2 regions of the Rhizobium sp. SL42 genome follow, and region 2 is predicted to be linked to the other one. Evidence: predicted binding sites of a transcription regulator. Region 2 holds the regulator's gene; the other holds the start of a gene.

Region 1 (10,365 bases), 940 kb from region 2:
CCGGCTCTCGGTTTCAACCCGCGCGCGCGATGAGCCTCCCGGATGGCGTCGTAGCGTGTCAGGATTTCCGGGATGAAGCGCATGACCAGCCCGACCGCAAGGCCGATATCGGCGGCCGTCAAGAGCCCCAGCCGTTCGAGCGGCATCGCGGCCCGTGTGATTACCGCCATGAAATCCGAAATGCTCGTCGTTACGGTCACGCTTGCGGCGAGCAGCATCAGCGCCGTCAGGCGAAGGCCGGTCACGCTCGCTTCCTCGACACCGTTGAAGACGAGATGCAGTCCGACCACGGCGAGGATGGTGGCGAGGATCGGCAGCAGCGGCCGGATGGCGACCCTGAGCGGCTGGCCGAGTCCAAGATAGATCGCCCAGGTCGCGAACATCGCGAGTGCCAATAGCGGGATCGAGCGTGTCAGGAAGAGAAGCACGGCGAATGCCATCAGACCGGCAAGCTTGGCCGATGCCGGCATCCGGTGCATCAGCGTTTGGCCCTCGTGATAGAGGCTTCTCATGCGCCGACGATCTCCAGATAGTGGGCCACGGCAGCCCCGCCCGGGCCGTCGAAGGCCAGTGATCCCTCATGGAAGACCAGGGCGCGCGGATAGTCAGCGATCAGGTCCAGGTCGTGCGTGATGACGATTGCCTGCTGGGCCAGGCCCTCGATCGCAGCCTTCACCATCGCCCTGTTCTTCAGGTCGAGCTGGTTGGTCGGCTCGTCGAACAGGATCAGCGCCGGCTCGGTCACCACGACGGCCGCAAGTGCCGCGAGTTGCAACTCGCCACCGGAAAGCTCGTGCGGCCGCCGGCTGGCCAGATGCGCAATGCCGAATTGCTCCAGCACGCGGTCAACCGCAGCCTCGAGCGCCGGGCCTTTCAGCCCCCGGCTTTTCGGCCCCATGGCGATGTCGTCGCGGATGATCGGCAGGATGATCTGGTTGGCCGGGTTCTGGAAGATGAAGCCGGCCTTCGCCATCACCGCCTTGTCGTCCTTCACCGTATCGAGGCCATCCAGCGTGACGGTCCCGGATGTCGGCTTGGCAAGGCCGTTGACCAGTCGGGCGAAACTCGTCTTGCCCGAACCGTTCAGCCCGATCACGCCGATCCGAGGCTCGCACAGCGATAGAGTGAGCGGCGCAAGTGCTGATTGTTCGCCGTAGCGCAGTTCGGTCTGGTCGAAACGGATATGCAAGGGCGAACGTCTCCTGATCCAAGCCGCTTCTATAGTCTGGGCACTTCCCAAGTTCCAGCCTGTCTCGTTCGACCTGAGTGCCCTTCTGATCCTTGCCCCTCACCCTGACCCTCTCCCCGCTGGCGGGGAGAGGGGACGGACACGTTTGCGATCGTCAACGGCATGTTCCCGAGTCCAAAGGCTGGCGGATGAGGGGCGGCGTAAGTGGTGTCTGTCGGTATTCCTACGCGATACAAATCTTTGCGAAACACGCATTGAACAAACCACGAACATTCGCTAGCCTCTGCCCATGGCGATTCCGATCTCAAATCCGCAGGCGCGGCGTATCTTCCTCGAGCGGCAGGGGCTTTCCCGTCCGCCACACAAGGCGCTCGGCCGGGAAGGTCTCTACGGGTTGATCCATGACCTGGGTTTCGTTCAGGTCGACAGCATCCAGGTCGTCGAGCGGGCCCATCACCAAATCCTGTTTTCCCGCAACCAGACCTACCGGCGCGAGGACCTGTCGCACCTGCTCGAAAGGGATCGCTCCCTGTTCGAGCACTGGACGCATGACGCCTCGATCATCCCGTCCGCCTTCTTCCCTTACTGGAAGCACCGCTTTCGCCGTCGCGAGGCGAAGATCCTCGAAAACTGGCGCAAATGGCAAGGCGAAGGTTTCGATCAGGCCTTCGAGGAGACCTATGAGCGGATCCGGTCCGGTGGCGCAATCCTGTCGCGCGACGTCAAGGCCGAGGATCACAAGTCCGGCGGCTGGTGGAACTGGCATCCCAATAAGACGGCGCTGGAATTCCTCTGGCATACCGGCAAGCTTTCGATCGCACGGCGCGAGAACTTCCAAAAGGTCTATGACCTGTCCGAGCGCGTGATCCCGGGCGAGCACCATGCCGGCGAGGTCGATCACGACAGCTTCGTCGACTGGGCCTGCCGGTCAGCCCTGACCCGCCTCGGCTTTGCCACGTCGGGCGAGATCGCAGCCTTTTTCGACATCATCACGCCCGATGAGGCCAAGGTCTGGGTCGCCGCCAATCGCGATGCGCTGGAGGAGGTCCTGATCGAGCCGGTCGATGGCAGACCGCGTCCGTCCTTCGCCTTGGCCGAAGGGCTGGAAATGCTGCTCGATGCGCCGGAACCGCCGGCACGCCTGCGTGTGCTCTCGCCCTTCGATCCGCTGATCCGCGACCGCAATCGCACCGAACGCCTGTTCGGTTTCTTCTACCGCATCGAGGTCTTCGTACCCGAACCCAAGCGGCAATATGGCTATTATGTCTTTCCGCTGCTCGAGGGTGACCGCCTGATCGGCCGTATCGACATGAAGGCCGACCGCAAGGCGGGTGTGCTCGACGTCAAGCGCCTGTGGCTGGAACAGGGTGTGCGCCCCTCCGCAGGACGTCTCGAGCGGTTGCAGGCGGAACTCGCGCGCCTTGCCCGTTTCACTGGCGTCGATCAGGTCAGCCTGCGGGACGGCTGGCTCGGCTGAGAGTTCAGCGTCGGCTGGTCCATATCCGGCGCTCCCGTCAAAGTCCAATCTCCATCGCAATCAGGAAAATATGCCGCAATGCCCGCCACTACTGACGCCTATCGCATCGAACCTGCCATCCCTGCTGTTGACGATTATCTTCGCCTGCGCACGGCGGCCGGCCTCAGCCCGTTTTCCAAAGAGGCGGCAACGCGCGGCCTCGCCGGCAGCGTGCATGGCGTCACCGTCCTCTTTGACGGCGCGGCCGTCGGCATGGGCCGCATCATCGGCGATGGCGGCTGCTTTTATCAGGTCACCGATATCGCCGTCCTGCCCGAGCATCAGGGCAAGGGGCTCGGAAAGCGCATCATGTCGGCACTGACCGGCTACATGAAGGCCCATCTACCGGCGACCGCCTATGTCAGCCTGATCGCCGATGTGCCGGCCAACAGGCTTTACGAGCAGTTCGGTTTCGTCGAGACGGCACCACGTTCGGTCGGCATGGCCATGAAGATCGGCCAAGACTGAAGCCTGGATCGAATGTTGTAAAATCCATCAAATGACATATATATTAATCGTCATTTGATGGAGAAAAACGCCATGCAGGCAATGCGCGACAGAACAGGGCCAAAGGCCGCCGCTAGGCCGCAGGGTTTTGCAGCCGAGACGGATCGCGACCGCCTGTCGAAGTCGGCGCTCAAGGCCTTTCGCCGCATCGTCGCCCATTGGGACCTCACCAGCCAGCAGGCGGCGGCTTTGCTTGGCGTTTCCATCAGCACCTGGGAAAGGCTGAAGCCGGAAAAGGCAGCGAAAACCCTGAGCCAGGACCAGATGACCCGCATTTCCGCCCTGACCGGCATCTACAAGGGCCTTCATCTGCTGTTTGCCGACAGCATGGCCGATCGCTGGCTGTCGCTGGAGAATTCCGGTCCCCTGTTCGATCGTCGTTCGCCGGTCGCGGCCATGATCGAGGGCGGCATCCCCCATATGCTGGAGGTCCGCCGCTACGTGGACGCGGTGCGCGGAGGGATGTGATTGAAGATCGACGGCGTACCGATCGCAACGATCGCCTATCCGAAGACCGTGCGGCTGGTCTCGACCGCGCGCCTGCGCGAGGCGGTTCTTTCCGCGCTTGTGGACGATGAAGCCGAGTTGGCGGAACTGGCCGAGATCGAGGCGGCCACCAGCAACAGGATCATCGCCGAGACGCGCGGCATCTCCGGGCTTGCCGCCAACGAACTGGTCTATGACGTGCCGCACGCGCATTTCATCAATGCCTGCTTCGCCTATGCCAAGCCGCGAGAGCCAAATCGTTTCAATGGCTCCGACCGTGGCGCCTGGTATTCGGCTTTGACCGTTGAAACCTGCCTTGCTGAAATCACCTTCCACATGACCGACTTTCTCGCCCGCGCCGGTGATTTCAATGCGGTCGTCGAATATGCCGAGATGTTTTGCAGCCTGTCGGGCGATTTCGCCGACCTGCGCGCGCTACCGGCACATCCCGCGCTTGATCCCGACAAGGCGCGCGGCTATCCGGCCGGCAATCTGCTTGCCGAAGGCACGCGCAGGGCAGGGGCGAACGGCGTCGTCTATCCCTCGGTGCGGTATCAAGGCGGCACCTGTTTTGCGGTCCTTCGCCCCGCCGCCGTCCAGTCCGTCCGCCAAGGCGATGTCTACCGGCTCGTCTGGTCCGGCAACCCGGCACCGACGCCAGAAGGCCCGATCACCTCTCCACCCTCCCCTTGAGGGGGCGGACCGAAGGTCCGGGGCGGGGTGACAGCTTGTGGAGACGCGGCGGATGCGGTGATGCCTGATGCGAAAGGTCACGGGTGACGCCTTGCTCCATCGCCCGTGATCACGGCCCGGTTTACCAAGCGGCGCCTGATAGTCCTCAGACGATCTCGGTCGCCGAGATCTTGATGCCGAAGCCTTCGAGCCCGACATAGTGACGCTCGCGCGACGACATCAGCTTGATCGAGGTGACGCCGAGGTCCTTCAGGATCTGCGCGCCGAGCCCGATTTCCAGCCACTCGTTTTCGCGCGCCTGGGCCTCCTGATGCGCCTCCCGGTCGTGCTTGCCGGTGCGCGCCGTTGTCGAGACGCCGACGCCGACCGAGCCCTCGCGCAGATAAACGATAACACCGCGGCCCTTTTCTGCGATCTTCCTCATGATGCCGTCGATCTGCCGGTCTGCACCGAAGACGTCGGCGCCGACATGCTCCAGATGCAGGCGCACCGGAATGTCCTCGCCGTCACGGATATCGCCGAAGACGACGGCCAGATGCTGCATCGGGTCCCAGGGCAGGGAGTAACTGTGACCCTTGGCGGTGCCATAGGGCGTCTGGATATCGAAGCTCGAATGCAGCTGGATCAGCGTTTCCTTGCGCTGGCGATAGGCGATCAGGTCGGCAACCGAAACCTGCTTCAGCCCATGCTGCTCGGCAAAGCTGGCCACCTGCGGCCCGCGCATCACCGTGCCGTCGTCATTGACCAGTTCGGAAATAACCCCGATCAGCGGCAGCGAGGCGAGCCGGCAGAGATCCACGGCCGCTTCCGTATGGCCGGACCGCATCAGCACGCCGCCTTCGCGCGCCACCAGCGGAAAGATATGGCCGGGCCGGACGAAATCGGCGGCACCGACATTCGGATTGGCCAGATTGCGCACGGTGAGCGTCCGGTCATCGGCCGAAATCCCGGTCGTTGTGCCGTGCTTGAAGTCGACCGAGACGGTAAAGGCCGTCGTATGGGCGCTGTCATTGTCGGCGACCATGGCCGAGAGATTGAGCCGCTTGGCCTCGTCCTTCGGCATGGGGGCGCAGACGATGCCGGAGGTATGGCGCACGATGAAGGCCATCTTTTCCGGCGTACAGTGAACCGCCGCCACGATCAGATCGCCTTCGTTCTCGCGTCCGTCATCGTCCATCACGACGACGATCTCGCCGGCTTCGAAGGCACGGATCGCGTCGACGACGCGCTTCTGGTCGTAGCTCATGGGTCTGGCCTCACTTGAGGCGGCCGGTCTGGCCGCGGTCCCTCAGAATATGATCGAGAATGGTGCAGGCGAGCATCGCTTCGCCGACAGGCACGGCGCGAATGCCGACGCAGGGGTCGTGCCGGCCCTTGGTGCGCACATCCACCTCATTGCCATCGGCATCGATCGAGCGGCGTTCGGTGAGAATGGAGGAGGTCGGCTTGATGGCAAAGCGCGCAACGATCGGCTCGCCGGTCGCAATCCCGCCCAGGACGCCACCGGCATGGTTGGACAGGAATACCGGCTTGCCGTCAGCCCCCATGCGCATCTCGTCGGCATTTTCCTCGCCGGTGATCTCGGCCGCCCCGAAGCCGTTGCCGATCTCCACGCCCTTGACGGCGTTGATCGACATCAGGTTGGCAGCGATATCCTGGTCGATCTTGCCATAGATCGGCGCGCCGATCCCGGCCGGAACGCCCTCTGCGACCACTTCGATGACCGCGCCGACGGAAGAGCCAGCCTTGCGGATGCCGTCGAGATAGTCTTCGAAGACCGGAACCATCGTGGCATCCGGGCAGAAGAACGGGTTCTGATCGACTTGCGCCCAATCCCAGTTGTCGCGATTGATTTTATGGGTGCCGATCTGGGTCAGCGCGCCACGGATCGTGACGCCGGGCATGGCAAGCCGTGCCAGCGCGCCGGCCGCCACGCGTGCCGCCGTCTCGCGGGCCGACGAGCGTCCACCGCCGCGATAGTCGCGGATACCGTATTTCAGGTCATAGGTGAAATCGGCATGGCCCGGACGATAGCGCTTGGCGATATCGCCATAGTCCTTCGAGCGCTGGTCGGTGTTTTCGATGAACAGCGACACCGGCGTGCCGGTGGTGATCATCGAGCCGTCTTCCTGCGGCATTACGCCGGAGAGAACCTTGACGATATCGTCCTCGCGCCGCTGGGTGACGAAGCGCGACTGGCCGGGCTTGCGCTTGTCCATGAAGACCTGAAGATCTTCCTGGCGGAAGCGCACGCCCGGAGGGCAGCCGTCGACGACCGCGCCGAGCGCCGGCCCGTGGCTTTCGCCCCAGGTGGTGACGCGGAAGAGATGACCAAAGGTATTATGCGACATGGGAGACGAACCATTACATTCTGATCGGCGAGGAAGTCGCGCCGGCGCGGGCCTTGCATGGCGTCACTCATAGAGCAATTTCGGGAAAGCTGTGAAGCGCTTTTCCTCTCCGGATCGCCCAAAAAGCGGACGAAACGTTTTCTTTGCCCGCTGCATCCGTGCGAATGCCGTTAGCAGTGGCATCCGGGACGGGTGGGCGTCGCCTCTCCCGTTGCTAGGAAGCCTGTCGCTGCGGCAGGCGGGTGACGAAGCGGCTGAAATCCTCGAAAGACAGCGGTTTGGCAAATGCGTAGCCCTGCAGGTAGTCGCAGCCGAGCTGGCGCAGCAATGCCGCATGTTCGTGGGTTTCCACCCCTTCCGCCACCGTCTCGATACCGAGGGAACCGGCGATCTCGACGATCGAGCGCACCAGGCTGCGTTCCTGCGGCTGTGTGGTGATCGGCATGACCAGCTGGCGATCGATCTTCAACCGCTTCGGCTTCAGCTTGAGCAAGCTGACGATCGAGGTGTGGCCGGTACCGAAATCATCGATTTCGATATCGATGCCGAGCGCCTTGATCCGGTCGATATTGCTTGTGGCGATGGTGTCGCTTTCGTCGAGGAAGATGGATTCGACCAGTTCGAAACAGATCGACCCCTGCGGCACATTCAGGCCTTCCAGCTGTTCGATCAGGTTTTCGTCATGCAGGCGCTTGGACGAGACGTTCACCGATATGCGTGGTACCTGCACACCAAGCGCCGTCCAGCGCATCTGGTCCTTCAGCGCCGTCTGCAGCACCAGCTGGTCGATGCGGGCCATGACGTTCAGGTCTTCGGCAACCTTGAGGAAGGCACCGGACGCCAGTACGCCACGATCGGGATGGCGCCAGCGTACCAGAGCCTCGGCGCCGCAAAGCTGCATGCTGTTGGTTTCGAACTGTGGCTGGTACCAGACGATGAATTCGTCGCGTTCAAGCCCGGTCAGCATGTCGTCGGCCATGCGCTTCTTGGCGATGATGTTCGCCTGCAGGTCCGGCGTGAAGAATTCGTAGCAGTTGCGACCCTTTTCCTTGGCCTGGTAGAGCGCGATATCCGCGTTGATCAGGACCTTGCGCGCATCGGGGGCCATGCCGACGGACTGGGCAATGCCGATCGAAACGCCGCAACGGCAGTCGAAGCCTTCGAAGTCGATCGGCTGGCGCATCTCCGTGATGATCCGGTTCGCCAGGTCGGTCAGCTCGTCCATCGTCGTCGCCCGCCGCGCCAGGATGACGAATTCGTCGCCGCCGATACGCGCGACCAGATCGCCGCGTGGCACATGCCGCATCAGTACGCGCGATGCATGCACGAGCATGGCGTCGCCCGCCGCATGACCAAGCGTGTCGTTGATTTCCTTGAAGCGATCGAGATCGAGATGCAGGATGGCAAACTTGTGCCGCTGGCTCTCGCCCTTGCGTGTCAGCGTGTCCAGTTCCAGATCGAGCTTGCGCCGGTTGGCAAGCGACGTCAGCGGGTCATGCAATGCATTGAACTCGATGCGGTTCTTGGCCAGCTCCAATTCGATATTGCGCATGTCCGCTTCTGCCTTCGCCGAGCGCAACTGCTCGGCCAGCAGCGAATCCGCTGTCACGTCGAAAGCGATGCCGATCAGCTTTTTCTTCCCGTCCCGGCCGAAATGCGCCTGTCCGACCGAGCGAATGTAGCGGACTTCGTTGTTCGGCAGGATGACCCGCTGAATGGTGTTGAGTGTCTGTTCGTTGGTCGTTGCCCGCTTGGTGGTGATCAGGATGTCGCCACGCTCGTCAGGATGCAGGCAGGCCATCCATTGATGTTCCGTCACCGGCTGTTCGCTGTAGGGCAGGCCGTAAAGCTGGTGCATGCGCTCGTCCCAGACGGCGGTGCGGCTGACCGGATCACCTTCCCAGATCCCACAGTTGTAGGATGCCAGCGCCAGGTCGAGCCTGTGCGACAGTTCCGCCAGCTGATGCTCGCGGCTGGACAACTCATCGAGCGCCAGTTCAAGCTCGGCATTCTTGATGTCGCTGGTTTCCTTGGCCTGGCTCAGAGACTGGGTCACCAGGGTATCGGTTGTCACGTCGCAGACGATGCCCGTCAGGCGCCGTTTGCCGCGTTCATTGATGGAGCTGGCTCCGGCCGAGCGCAGGTAGCGGCAGGTCCCGTCGGACAGCTCGATACGGTAGGTGACATCCCAGACCGTTTCCGTGCAGGCGATCACGCAGTCGAAGAACTGTTGCTCGGCCTTCTGCACATCGTCGGGATGGATGGTGGCGTACCAGTCGGCCAGGCGATCCTCGTTGTCCGTCTGGCTGACGGGAAGGCCATGCAGACCGGCGGAACGTTCGTCCCAATGTAGTCCATGGGTTTCTTCATCGATATCCCAGATGCCGATATTCGACGTTTCCATCGCCAGCTGGAAGCGGTGCGACAGGTCGATCAGTCTTTCCTCCCGACCTTGCAGCTGGCTGATATTGCGATTGCGCTCGCGCAGCAGGAAAAGCGCGAGCAGCACCGGCACCATCATCGCGGCAACGGTCGAAAGCACGATCATTCTGGTGGGCATCAGACGGCTCATGGCCGCATCCCAGCCCTCGGCCGGCGCGCCATAAAGCACGAAGGAGAGATCGTGATGGCTGAATTCCTGGGCGATCGGCAGCTCGTCGTGGATGTTGGCCGTGCCGAACAGCATTCTTCCGTCGGGTCCGGCGGTCGCGATCGCCAGATGCAGCCGGTCAAGGCCGTGATCGGGATCTGCAGGAGAGGCGGAGCCATCGGCAGCCGAGAGATCCGAAAGCCCCGCGGCGTCGAAGATCCTGTTGATGTCCAATGAGACGGTCATCAGTTTCCACGCCTTGGTCGTCTCCCAGCTCGGCGGCGGCACCGGAATGCTCAGTTCAACGGTATTGTGCGCAAGCGACAGCTTCGGCTGGAACGCCATCCTGTGGATATCATTCAACGGAACGAAGGCAACGGTAGTGATATGCGGGTCGCGCGAGACGATCTTGTTGATCGTGCGGTTCAGCTCTGTCGGTGACAGCATGGGATCGTCGGCTATATCGTCCGCGATCGCCAGAGCATTGGCGACATCGAGATTGAGCCGGTTGCGAATCGATACCTGTGCATGCCGAAGGGCATCAGCGACTTCATGCTCGACGCGTTGCTGTTCGTATTGTGCAGAACTGCGGTCGATCATCACGCCGGCGCCGATGATCACCGTGCTGATCACGCCACCCAAGACGAGCCATAGAACGCCTTTGCTCCACCCTTCGCCGTCTTGGCGCTGTCCTGCATCGAAGATACGCAACTGTAAAATTCCCGTCACCCCAAGTTACGGGAAGTCTATAGGCGGCGGGTTAATTTAGCCTTGCCCGAACAAAACAGCAGCGCATCTAACCCATGGTTCCGTTTGACCATTTTTGACTTTCTCAGCGTTCGGCGGGAAATCTTGTGCGAGATTGCCGACCAGCCGCGAATATCAAAGTGGGGAGGGTTGATCCCCGCCCTCGTTACGGTCCACAATCTTTGCGAAAAGGTCACATCTACGGGCGAATTTTGCCACATTCGGGAGGCTATTTTGAAGCATATATTTTTAGTCGTTTGGTCGAGGGTGGTCCGCATGCGCATCG
Region 2 (10,365 bases):
GCTTTCGCGCGCGCAAATACGTCGTGCTTGCGACCTTGGGGCGCTTTTTCGGCGGGACGTTGGCGACCTCCCTGATCGGCGGACTGGCGACGGCGATATTTGCAATCAACCATTTTCATCGGCTTTCGACCCACAGCCTCGAGGCCAATCTGATTGCCATGCCGTTGATATCTCTGATTGTGATGCCGGCAGGCTTTGTTGCGATGATTCTCATGCCGCTCGGGCTCGACGCCCCATTCCTAATTGTCATGGGCTACGGCCTCGAATGGGTCCTGCTTGTCGCCCGGGAGATTGCAGGATGGGGTGACGGTTACGCGTTCACGCGTCAACCGGACTGGCTCCTGCCGCTGACCGTTGCCGGTTTTCTGCTGTTGACGCTTTTGCGCAGTCCTTTGCGTCATGCGGGGACCGTCGTGATGGCCGTCACCTTGCTGGCGGCGGCCCTTTCGAACCAGAAGCCGAGGGCCGATCTGGTCGTCAGTGAAGACGGGCGGTTGGTAGGATTCTGGCCGGGCACGACAGCAACGCCGACGGAGGGTGATCGGATCGCCACCAACCGCATCCGCCCGCCCGCTTTCATCTTCGATCAATGGCAGCCCGCGCTCGGCGTTACCGCCGCGATTGCGCCACAGACAATGTCCGGTCCTGCAGTCGACGCTGTTTCGCCGGACAGGCCAAGGCGCACGCCTCTGTCGGAAATGGAAATCTCTGTGGCCCGTCAACGGCTCGAAGATCTTCTCGCCTCAGCCGGCAACCGGTATTTCACCTGCACCAAGAGCGCCTGCGCCGCCGTGCTTGACGGTTGGCGCATCATCACGCTCGACCGCCACGAGGTGACGGGCATCGCCTGTGATCTAGCCGATCTTGTCATCGTTTCCCAGCGCCCGGGTTTTGACGACTGCCGGTCCGGCGCGCGGCTGATTTCGGCTGACAGTCTGCGCAGTAGCGGAACCCTCGAAATCTTCCTTCGTGATCGCTCCAGCCGCACGCTGACGATCGTCCCTTCCTTTGCCGGTCCGTCGCGTCCCTGGACGCGTCACCGCCTGTATGATTGGCAAAACGGTTCGCAAGCCGAAAGCCATTCGGCCGACCTGCTTTCCCAGCAGTAGTCTGGCAACATGGAGCGGAACCGGGGGAGAGCAGGCCAAATGGCGCGACCGAAAAGACGAGCAGACGCCGGCACGACCCGTCAGTGATAGCGGCGGATGAGGCCGACGAGCTTGCCCTGGATCTTCACCCGGTCTGGCCCGAAAATGCGCGTCTCGTAGGCCGGATTGGCCGCCTCCAGCGCGATCGATGCCCCACGCCGGCGAAAGCGCTTCAGCGTAGCCTCTTCGTCGTCAACCAGGGCCACGACGATGTCGCCGGGATTGGCGTTGGATGCATTGCGGATGATCACGGTGTCGCCGTCGAGAATGCCGGCATCGATCATCGAATCGCCCTTGACCTCCAGCGCATAGTGCTCGCCCGAGCCGATCATCTCGGCCGGTACGGTGATGTCATGGGTATTGTTCTGGATGGCAGAGATTGGAACACCTGCGGCGATCCGGCCCATGACCGGAACGCTCACCGATGCGGATCCGCCGTCAGGGGACGACTTGCTCGGCGCAGCTGGTGCCGGCGGTGTCTTGCCAAGGCTGCCTTCTATCACGCTGGGCGCAAAGCCGCGCCGTGGCTGCAGGCTCGGCGTATAGGCTTCCGGCAGCTTGATGACTTCAAGCGCTCGAGCCCTGTTCGGCAGGCGGCGGATGAAGCCGCGCTCCTCCAGTGCCGTGATCAACCGGTGAATCCCGGATTTCGACGCCAGATCGAGTGCGTCCTTCATTTCGTCGAAAGAGGGAGGCACGCCGGATTCCTTCATCCGTTCATGGATGAATAGAAGCAGTTCCTGTTGCTTGCGCGTCAGCATATGCGATGCCCCAATTGGTGAAACAAATACAGAACAGACACTATATGTTCCATATGTGTTCCGCAAGGGGATAAATTTCCGTGAACTTTGCATGTGATTTGCTGACCGACTGCGAAAAAAATCGCCAATGCCAATTTACTCGGGTGGCCGCGGCGCACCAAAGCCGTCGGCATAGACACCGTCTTCAATCGTAGCGACGGTGCGGTGTTCCGGGTCGATGGCATCGTGCGTTGATAAGTCCGTGCGGACAGGGCTCACGGCAGCGGTCTGTCCTGTGGCGCAAGTATTGGACCGGGGTTGGTGTAGCCCCCGGTCGCTGATGGGTCACTGTTCGGAAAAGGCGCGCGACATGCTGTCGGTAATCGGTCTGGCGATATAGTTGAAGAAGGTGCGCTCGTTGGTCTGGATCATCACTTCGGCCGGCATGCCGGGTGTCGGCGTGAAGCCATGAACCCGTGCCAGTTCCGTTGGTGGAATGTTGATCCGGGCGAGATAGACGTCATGCGGGGCGGTCGACGTATTGCCGGATTGCTGCAGCGCGTCCGCCGACAGGTAGAAGACATCGCCCTTGAGCACGGGCGTCGTTCTCTGGTTCAGGGCAACCAGCCGAATGGTGGCCGACTGGCCCAGCTTGACGCTGTCGATGTCGTTGCGCGGGATCTGAGCTTCGATGATCAGCGGCACGCCGGCGGGCAGGATTTCGAGGATTGCCTTGCCGCTTTCGATGACACCGCCGTTGGTGTGATAGTGGATCCGGACGACGGTGCCGGAAACCGGCGCATTGATTGTCGCGCGCTCGAGGATATTGGCCGCTTCCCGCAACTGCTCCCGCACCATGTCGCGCTCGCTCTGAATGGCCTGCAGCCGCTCGAGTGCATCTTCGCGATAGGCACTTTCCGCGCGCAACACTTCCTGCTCGCCCTTCGTCCGTTGTGCCTGGGTCTCGGCGATTTCCGCCTCAAGCCGTCCGATCTGGCCGTCCGCCTCGGCGATGGCCCGCAGCAGAGCCTTGACCTCGTTGGCCCGGGCCACGCCCTTTTCCAGCAGGATCTGCTTTGCGGCATATTCATCCTTCAGCAGTTCGAGCTGGCGGATGGACGCATCGCGTTGCCTTGTATAGCCAATTTCGCGGAATTCGAGTGCCCGGATGTTTTGTTGCAGCAAGGCGCTCTCGCTGGAGAGCTTTTGCCGCTGCGCCCTGAAATTCAGCTGCTGGCTGACCAGGATCGCCCAGACGTCGGGATCGCCGCGGTGTTCTTTCAGCAACGAGGAAAGATCCAGTTTCTCGACGGTCTCGAACTGCGCGGTCAGCCGCGCCGCCGTCACATCCAGTCGCATGCGGCGTAGGAACAGTTCACGTTTTTTCGCCTGGGCCGCAGTCTCGTCCAGTTGCACGAGAGCCTGTCCTTCGACCACCTGATCGCCTTCGCTGACGAGGATTTGCTCGATAATGCCACCCTCCAGATGCTGGAGGATCTTGTTCTGGCCGGTCGCGACGAAGCTGCCTTGGGCAATGACCGCAGCGGCAAGCGGCGCGGTCGATGCCCAAGTGCCGAACCCGCCGAAGGCGATGGCCATCAGAACGAGGCCGATAATCGTCTGCTTGCTGATCGACCGTGGCACGTCGGAATACCACTCGATATCGTGGACTTTGGCGATGTCTACCATGCACGTCGCCTCCTATTGCAGTTGATGGCCGAATGAACCGCCTTCGATGTCGATGCCGCGGGCTTGCAATGCCTTCAGCACATCCATGCGCATGCCGAACAAGGCGACGGTGCCGTTGACCAAGAGCAGGATCTTGTCGACGCTGTTGAGCAGGGCAGGGCGCTGGGTCACGGTGATCATGGTGATCTTTTGCTCCTTGGCATGCTGAAGCGCGCGCATCAGGGCCACGTCGCCGGCGCTGTCGAGGTTGGAATTGGGCTCGTCGAGAACCACCAGATGCGGGTCGCCGAAAAAGGCCCGGGCCAGTGCAATGCGCTGCTTCTGGCCGCCCGACAGGGGTGAGCCGTCGGCAGCCACCATCGTTTCATAGCCATGCGGCAGGCCCGCGATCATTTCGTGCACATCGGCCAGCATGGCGGCGCGGTAGATCTGCTCGTCATCGGCATCGGAGCGCATCCGGGCAATATTGGCCTTGATGGTTCCGGGGAAGAGCTGCACGTCCTGCGGCAGGTAGCCGATGTTTTCGCCGAACTGCCGCTGGTCCCAGTTGCGAAGGTCCATCAGGTCCAGCCGTACATTTCCGGATGTCGGCAGGATCGAGCCGACCAGCATCTTGCCGAGCGTGGTCTTTCCCGCACCGGAATTGCCGATGACGGCAAGCGAATCGCCTGGCTGGAGAGCAAACGAAATCCCGTTCAGCACGACCCGCTTGGTGCCCTGAGGCACATAGAGCAGCCGCTCCACGTCCAGCCGCCCCTCGGGCTTCGGCAGGTTGAGGCGCTCGAAATTGAGCGGTGAGGCTTTCAGCAGCGCAGCGATCCGCCCATAGGCGGCGCGCGACTGGCTGAACTGGTTCCATCCTTCGATCGCACCTTCGATCGGCGCCAGCGCACGCCCGGCAATGATCGAGGACGCGATGACCATGCCACCGGTGAGTTCACCTTGGATCGAAAGGTAGGCACCCCAGCCGAGCATCGTGACCTGCGTCAGAAGACGGATTCCTTTGGAGACCGCAGCGATTGCGATGTTCCTGTCCTGCGCAATCACCTGCGCCTTCAGCGATGCGGCCGTATCCTTGCCCCAGATGTGCACCGCCTCCGGTATCATCGCCAGTGCATTGATGATCTGCGAATTGCGGGTCATCGAATCAAGATGCAGGTTGGCCTTGATCTGTGCGGTGTTGGCGTCCGCAAATGGCACGGCCGTGATGCGCTGGTTTATCTGGGTGAAGATCAGCAGCAGGATCGCCGTGACCACGACGATGTAGCCGAGATGCGGGTGAATCAGGAAAACCGCGAGCAGGAAAAGCGGTGCGATCGGGGCATCGAGAAAGGCGAGCAGCGTCCGCGAGACGAGGAACGAGCGGACCTGCTGCAGGTCTCCGAGCGTCTGGTATTCACGACCATTGCCCTGCAGGGACGCCCGCGCTGCCGCGCTCAGGATCGGCGCCCCGAGCTGGGCTGCAACCTCCACGGCGGTTCGCATCAGTATGAAACGGCGCAATGCATCGAAGGCCGACTGGAGAATGATGGCACCGACGATCACGATCGTCAGCATGATCAGCGTATCGGTCGAGCGGCTGGTCAGCACCCGGTCCGAAATCTGGAACAGATAGATCGGTATGGCCAGCACCAGCACATTGCTCGCAACAGTGAATACCATGACGATCAACAGGTTGCGCTTGACCGCATGGATGCCGGCCTTCAGGCTGGCATTGAAATCGACCTGGCCGAGCCGCTTGTGGAACGCACCGCCACCGCCACCCGATCCCTTGCCGCCCCGGGGGGATGCCGGATTGTCCGTGGTGGTTGTTTCGGCCTTCACCGGGCCGCAATCTCCATCGATCACCTTCATGCCGTCCGGGGCTCTCGATTCGAGCGGGCGGCTCTGCGGTGCATCAGGTTCGGGCTGCGGTTCCTGCCTGATCTCGGTGGTCGGCTCGGGCGAGGGAGTTTCTGGCGAGGGCGTTTCTGGCGTATCTGTCTGGCTGTAGGCGACCCGCAGGTTTTGCGGGGGGCGGATCGGCTGGGCCGACGTCGCCGATTGCGGCTTGGGATTGCCGACCTCTGCTTTCAGATAATCTTCGACGGCCCGTTCGAGCCTTGCATAGGTTCCATCCGTATCATTCGATGCTTCCAGCCGTGGCGATCTCGGTCCCGCCCTGTTTTCTGTTGGTTCAATCGGTGGCTCCAGGCGTTTGCGGATTTCCGACATTTATGTCCCCTTTAATGTCCAATCATGCCGTTCACGCCATCACCCGTGTGGCCGTCATAGTCGGACGGCATGCAGGAGGCATCGGATGCCGTCGAGTGATCGTCTGGAGCGAGCATGGAATCGTCGAGAAAAAGTATGGCTTCGTTGACCAGCGCATCGGGATCCGGGTTGCCGAAGTCCGGTTGCCCGGAGATCAACTCGGCTTGGAAGAGCGTTTCCTGCGAATATTGCTCACCGCCGACATAGGTCTTCCCCACGGAATCCAGGTCGATGATCGTGGCGTTGTTCAGCAGTGCATTGGATCCGGTTTCGATTGTCCAGTTCGCATCGAGATTGGGTGCAATGGCATCCATCGCCAGCGCGATCTGGTCGCTGTCGCCAAGGATGTTCGTCTGGCGAATATATTGAAGGTTGATCAGGTCGCCGCTGATATAGAGGACCCGCAACCCCTGCAGTCCCGCAAAGGCCTCATCGGACATTAGATCCGGCGAGATGCTGCCATCGCCATTTGCAAACGAGGCCAATGTGCCGAGTTGGTCCTGCGACAGGCTGTCGAACCGGTCGGCATCGCCGATCGTGCCGATGCGAGCCTGGTTCCAGAGCAGGTTGCCGGATGAGGAAACGGAGCCTTCGCCTGATGTCTGGAAATCAGCCGTCGCGCCGACATAGTCATTGTCGAACAGCACGTTCATCTGGTGGATGATGTTCGCGTCGAAGATCGAACCGCCAATGATGATCAGATCGTAGGAAAAACCCAGTTCGAAGACTGAAGCGTGGTTGACGCCGAAATTGTCGCCGGCGATCACGCTTGTTGTGACGCCCGACGAGGAGAGAATGCCGACATCGTCGTCGCTCATGAAGATGATCTGCTCGAGCCAGTTGACGATCATCAGATCGCCATGGATCTCGGTAACCGCCCAAAAAGCCGGATAGTCGTCGTTGCCGCTCGCGCCAGGCTCGGATCCGTTCGACGTGTCGAGATGATCGAACGTTGCGATATTGAACATCTCGTTCGTGGCGGCGTCATGGGTCCAGTCGCTGACCGCTGACGTGATCGCGTCGGTGTCCCACAGCGCGTTGATTTGAACGATCGCGTTCACTTCGACATGATCTTCGGCAACGATGGTAATGGTCGCACCGGTCCAGAAATTCTGTAGCACGACATTGTTGATTAGGGTGTTGCCGCCGGTATGGACTTCCACCGACACCTCGATGGCGACCGTGCCATCGTCCTGGGTCCAGGTATTGGTGCTTTCGCCGTCTGCGCCCTCTTCTCCCTCGCTGTCATCCTCTGCGCTATCGTCTCCGTCGCTCTCATCCTTGTCGAAGGAATGATAGTCGTCGAGATTCGGAGCCTCCTCGACAAGTTCGCCGTTGACATAGATGCCGTCGATCGACGTCGCGCTGAGGTTAATCTGAACCGCGTCACTGTCTGCGGGCACGTCTTCCAGCTGGTCAATGACTGTCTGGATAACGCCGATCATGTCCGCGCTTGATCCGGGCCGTTCGAGGTCGCCCAGAGGCGATAGCGCAGCCGCCTCTTCGAAGCCTTCGAGCACGGCAGCGTCACCGACGGGTTCCGGATTGAACGCCAGTCCGTGCCCGCCAACGCTGAAGTAATCGTCGTCGGACAGCGAGATGGCCTGGTTGAAATGGTTGACGACCGAGCCGGGCGCTAGAATTTCCGGGGTTGGATAGAGATAGTGCACCGAGTCGATCGGTGTATTGAAACCGTAGTTTGGCGTATCCGGCAGGACCCGGCCGTCAATGTGATGGCCGAAGGTTCTGGCATCGGAAAACGACTGTGATTGGACCGGTTTGGTCAGGACATACCAGTGGTCTGGTGCCGGGGCACGATAGCCGAAATCAGGCTCAAACCCCAGAAGATCGAAGGGCGCCGCAAAATCGCTCGTATGGACCGGCAGCTTCTCCACATCGACATCGGCCTTGGTAAAGGCGAATTCGTTATAAGCCTCCCGAGCCCGAGCATTCTCGACGCTGATATGGAAGAAGCCGATAAAGTGGCTGATCTCTTCGGTGAATTTGTCCATCATCGTCAAGGCCGTAACTCCTTGTTCCTGAGGTGCCTCAATGACCGCCTGTCATGAGGCACAAGCGAGCTGCGCAGGAAGCCTGCGCAGCCCCGTGACGTTTTGCTATAATTGGCTAAATGCGATCCCGGCCCTTACACCCCGTCGTCGCCGTCCTCGCCAACAACCGTACTGGTCAGGCTGCCGCCGACGATTGTCATGTCGATTGCATTCTGCTGCAGGTTGGCACCCATCACGATTTCCTGGTTGAAGGCACTGGTGTCGATGCCAGCGTCAGCACTTGCCGAACTGGTTCCGGTGACATAGCCGTCATCGGAATTGCCCGATCCCCAAGAACCGCCGTCGCCTGCGCCGCCATAACCGGTAGTCGCAGTGCCACCGTCGCCGCCAAGAGCGCCGTTGCCGCCGAGAGCCCAGCCACCGACTGCTCCGCCACCGGTGCCGGCTGTCCAGGCGCCGCTCAGAGCGCTGCCGCCGTCACCACCTTCTGCCCAGGCATCCCCGCCCCAAGCATCTCCGCTGGTCGCACTGCCAGAAGTCCCGCCGCCGCCGGTACCAGCTGCACCGGCACCGCCGTCACCACCGACGCCAAGGCCAGCGCCTGTACCGGCACCGAGGCCAAGGCCCAGTCCACCGGCATCGCCGCCACCGCCACCATTACCGGAATCGGTTGCTGCACCAGAGCCGCCACCGGCACCGCCGGCACCGCCGCCGCCACCTGCGCCACCGGTATTGCTGCCACCGGCTCCGCTACCGGCACCACCACCTTCGTTGTCGATGAGGATCGGATTGATCAGGCCAAGCGACAGACCGAGGCCGTTGCCGCCTTCGCCGCCCGTTGCTTCGCTGTCGCCGGCATCGTCCGCGTCGCCGCCATCGGCGTCACCGCCGTTGCCGCCTTCACCGCCGTCACCCGTGGTGTTGCTACCGCTGGCGCCGTCGCCAGCCAATGCCAGGCCGGCACCCAGACCAAGACCGAGGCCCAGACCGACACCAACGCCTTCAGCGCCGTTGCCGCCCTTGCCGCCGACACCGATGCCGCCAAGTGCGGCCCCTGAGTCCGCGCTGCCGGAATCGCCTTCGCCGCCGTCTGCATCGCCGCCGTCGCCTTCGCCGCCTTCAGCGCCACTGAGCGCCAGACCGCCGAGACCGATGCCGCCGAGAGCAGTGCCGCCGAGAGCGTTGCCGCCGTCGCCGCCGTTGCCGCCGTCCGCGTCTGCATTGCCTCCGCCGTTTCCGCCTTCACCGCCGCCATTGATGCCGTCTTCGGCCTTGGCAATCCCGCCATTGGCTTTGGCGTTCACCGTGAAGGCGGCATCATTCTTGACTTCGGCTTCCTCCAGCTTGTCATTGTCCTGGAGATTGGCGATCTGGTTCATGACATTGCCGACGTCATTGCCGGCGCCGTCAAGGGCATCGTTCATGATGTCCTTGAACTGGACGTTGAACAGGCCCTCCACCGAGGAGCCTTTGGAAACGTCGATATCGGCGAAGTCATCGTCGCTGGGCACATAGCCTTCAAGCCCGGCATCGACGGTCACGCCGACAGTAACGGTCGTGGTGCTGACGTTTTCGTTGAGGTTGAGATTGGCGTTCAGGTTACCGTTGAGGTTCCCATTGCCATTGCCATTCAGGTTGCCATTGCCGTTGCCATTGAGGTTTTCGGACTCACTGGACTGGTACTGACCTTGCCCCTGTCCCTGACCTTGGCCCTGTCCTTGCGCTTGAGCCTCAAACTGAGCTTGCGCTTCAAGTTGGGCCTGTGCCTGCGCTTCGGACTGTTCCTGATCCTGACTGTCGTCGTCATGATCGTAGTAGTTATTCTTCGGCTTACCCATAGTCGTATCCTCCGTCATCGGATTCCGCGACTGTTTGACCGTTATTCATCTTCTATACGGTCTTCACATGCGAATTCCGGATTGATCTGCGGTTGAAAGACGATTTGCCTCACGAGGCCATTTTCACTGTCGCCTGTGCGACGATTGTCGATGTTGGTGAAGTTCTCCTCCTGCCTGTGGTTGTGAGGTGCCGATCTCTGTTCGGGCCGTCTCTTGGAAAGGCATGCCCAACGCGAACAACCAAGTCGCCGCCTCAACTCAAGTCTGTGCCTGTTGGCGCCAGAAGATAAGCTGATACATGGAGCTAGTAATGTGCAGTGCAGCAATTGTTTGCGGAGGTCTAGACAATCCGTGCAATCGATCGTTGCTGACATGCTTTGCGCGATTGTCAGTCTAATCTTGTCTGTGGTTCACAATGAAACAGACTTGATCGATACTCTTCTCAGAGTTGAGCAATTTTGTTGATACCCGCGGGAAAAACCTGACATACCTAGAAAGCGCGCTGTGCGGATTGTGTCGCGCGACTCTGGCATTTGGTCGTGGATCAGGATCAAAAGAGGTAGGCTGCGGTCCGAATCCCCCTCGTTTTGTGTAGATGATCTAGACTTGTACTTGTCGACGCGCGCTGGAATCCGCTTCGTTTGCAATATGCTGCGCCAATGTTGTCGCTCATGATGTCTAGTGG

The links. The regulator LexA, encoded in region 2, represses DNA repair genes until DNA is damaged. The targets are predictions, from matches to a motif close to TGTTCNNNNTGTGTTCNG.
Positions count from the first base shown of each region.
Region 1: the regulator LexA is predicted to act here: its motif matches at 1,444-1,461, upstream of IM739_RS07600 (energy-coupling factor ABC transporter ATP-binding protein).

Region 1 covers NZ_CP063397.1:1,638,314-1,648,678, forward strand. The annotation lists gene IM739_RS07595 (energy-coupling factor transporter transmembrane component T family protein) at 1-512, opposite strand, end outside; gene IM739_RS07600 (energy-coupling factor ABC transporter ATP-binding protein) at 509-1,189, opposite strand; gene IM739_RS07605 (winged helix-turn-helix domain-containing protein) at 1,479-2,666, shown strand; gene IM739_RS07610 (GNAT family N-acetyltransferase) at 2,745-3,173, shown strand; gene IM739_RS07615 (antitoxin Xre-like helix-turn-helix domain-containing protein) at 3,246-3,680, shown strand; gene IM739_RS07620 (RES family NAD+ phosphorylase) at 3,681-4,391, shown strand; gene ribB (3,4-dihydroxy-2-butanone-4-phosphate synthase) at 4,537-5,637, opposite strand; gene aroC (chorismate synthase) at 5,648-6,742, opposite strand; gene IM739_RS07635 (bifunctional diguanylate cyclase/phosphodiesterase) at 6,957-10,043, opposite strand; gene IM739_RS07640 (DUF1344 domain-containing protein) at 10,356-10,365, shown strand, end outside.
Region 2 covers NZ_CP063397.1:2,573,564-2,583,928, forward strand. The annotation lists gene IM739_RS12200 (ComEC/Rec2 family competence protein) at 1-1,109, shown strand, start outside; gene lexA (transcriptional repressor LexA) at 1,190-1,909, opposite strand; gene IM739_RS12210 (HlyD family type I secretion periplasmic adaptor subunit) at 2,234-3,577, opposite strand; gene IM739_RS12215 (type I secretion system permease/ATPase) at 3,590-5,791, opposite strand; gene IM739_RS12220 (hypothetical protein) at 5,803-7,845, opposite strand; gene IM739_RS12225 (hypothetical protein) at 7,977-9,680, opposite strand.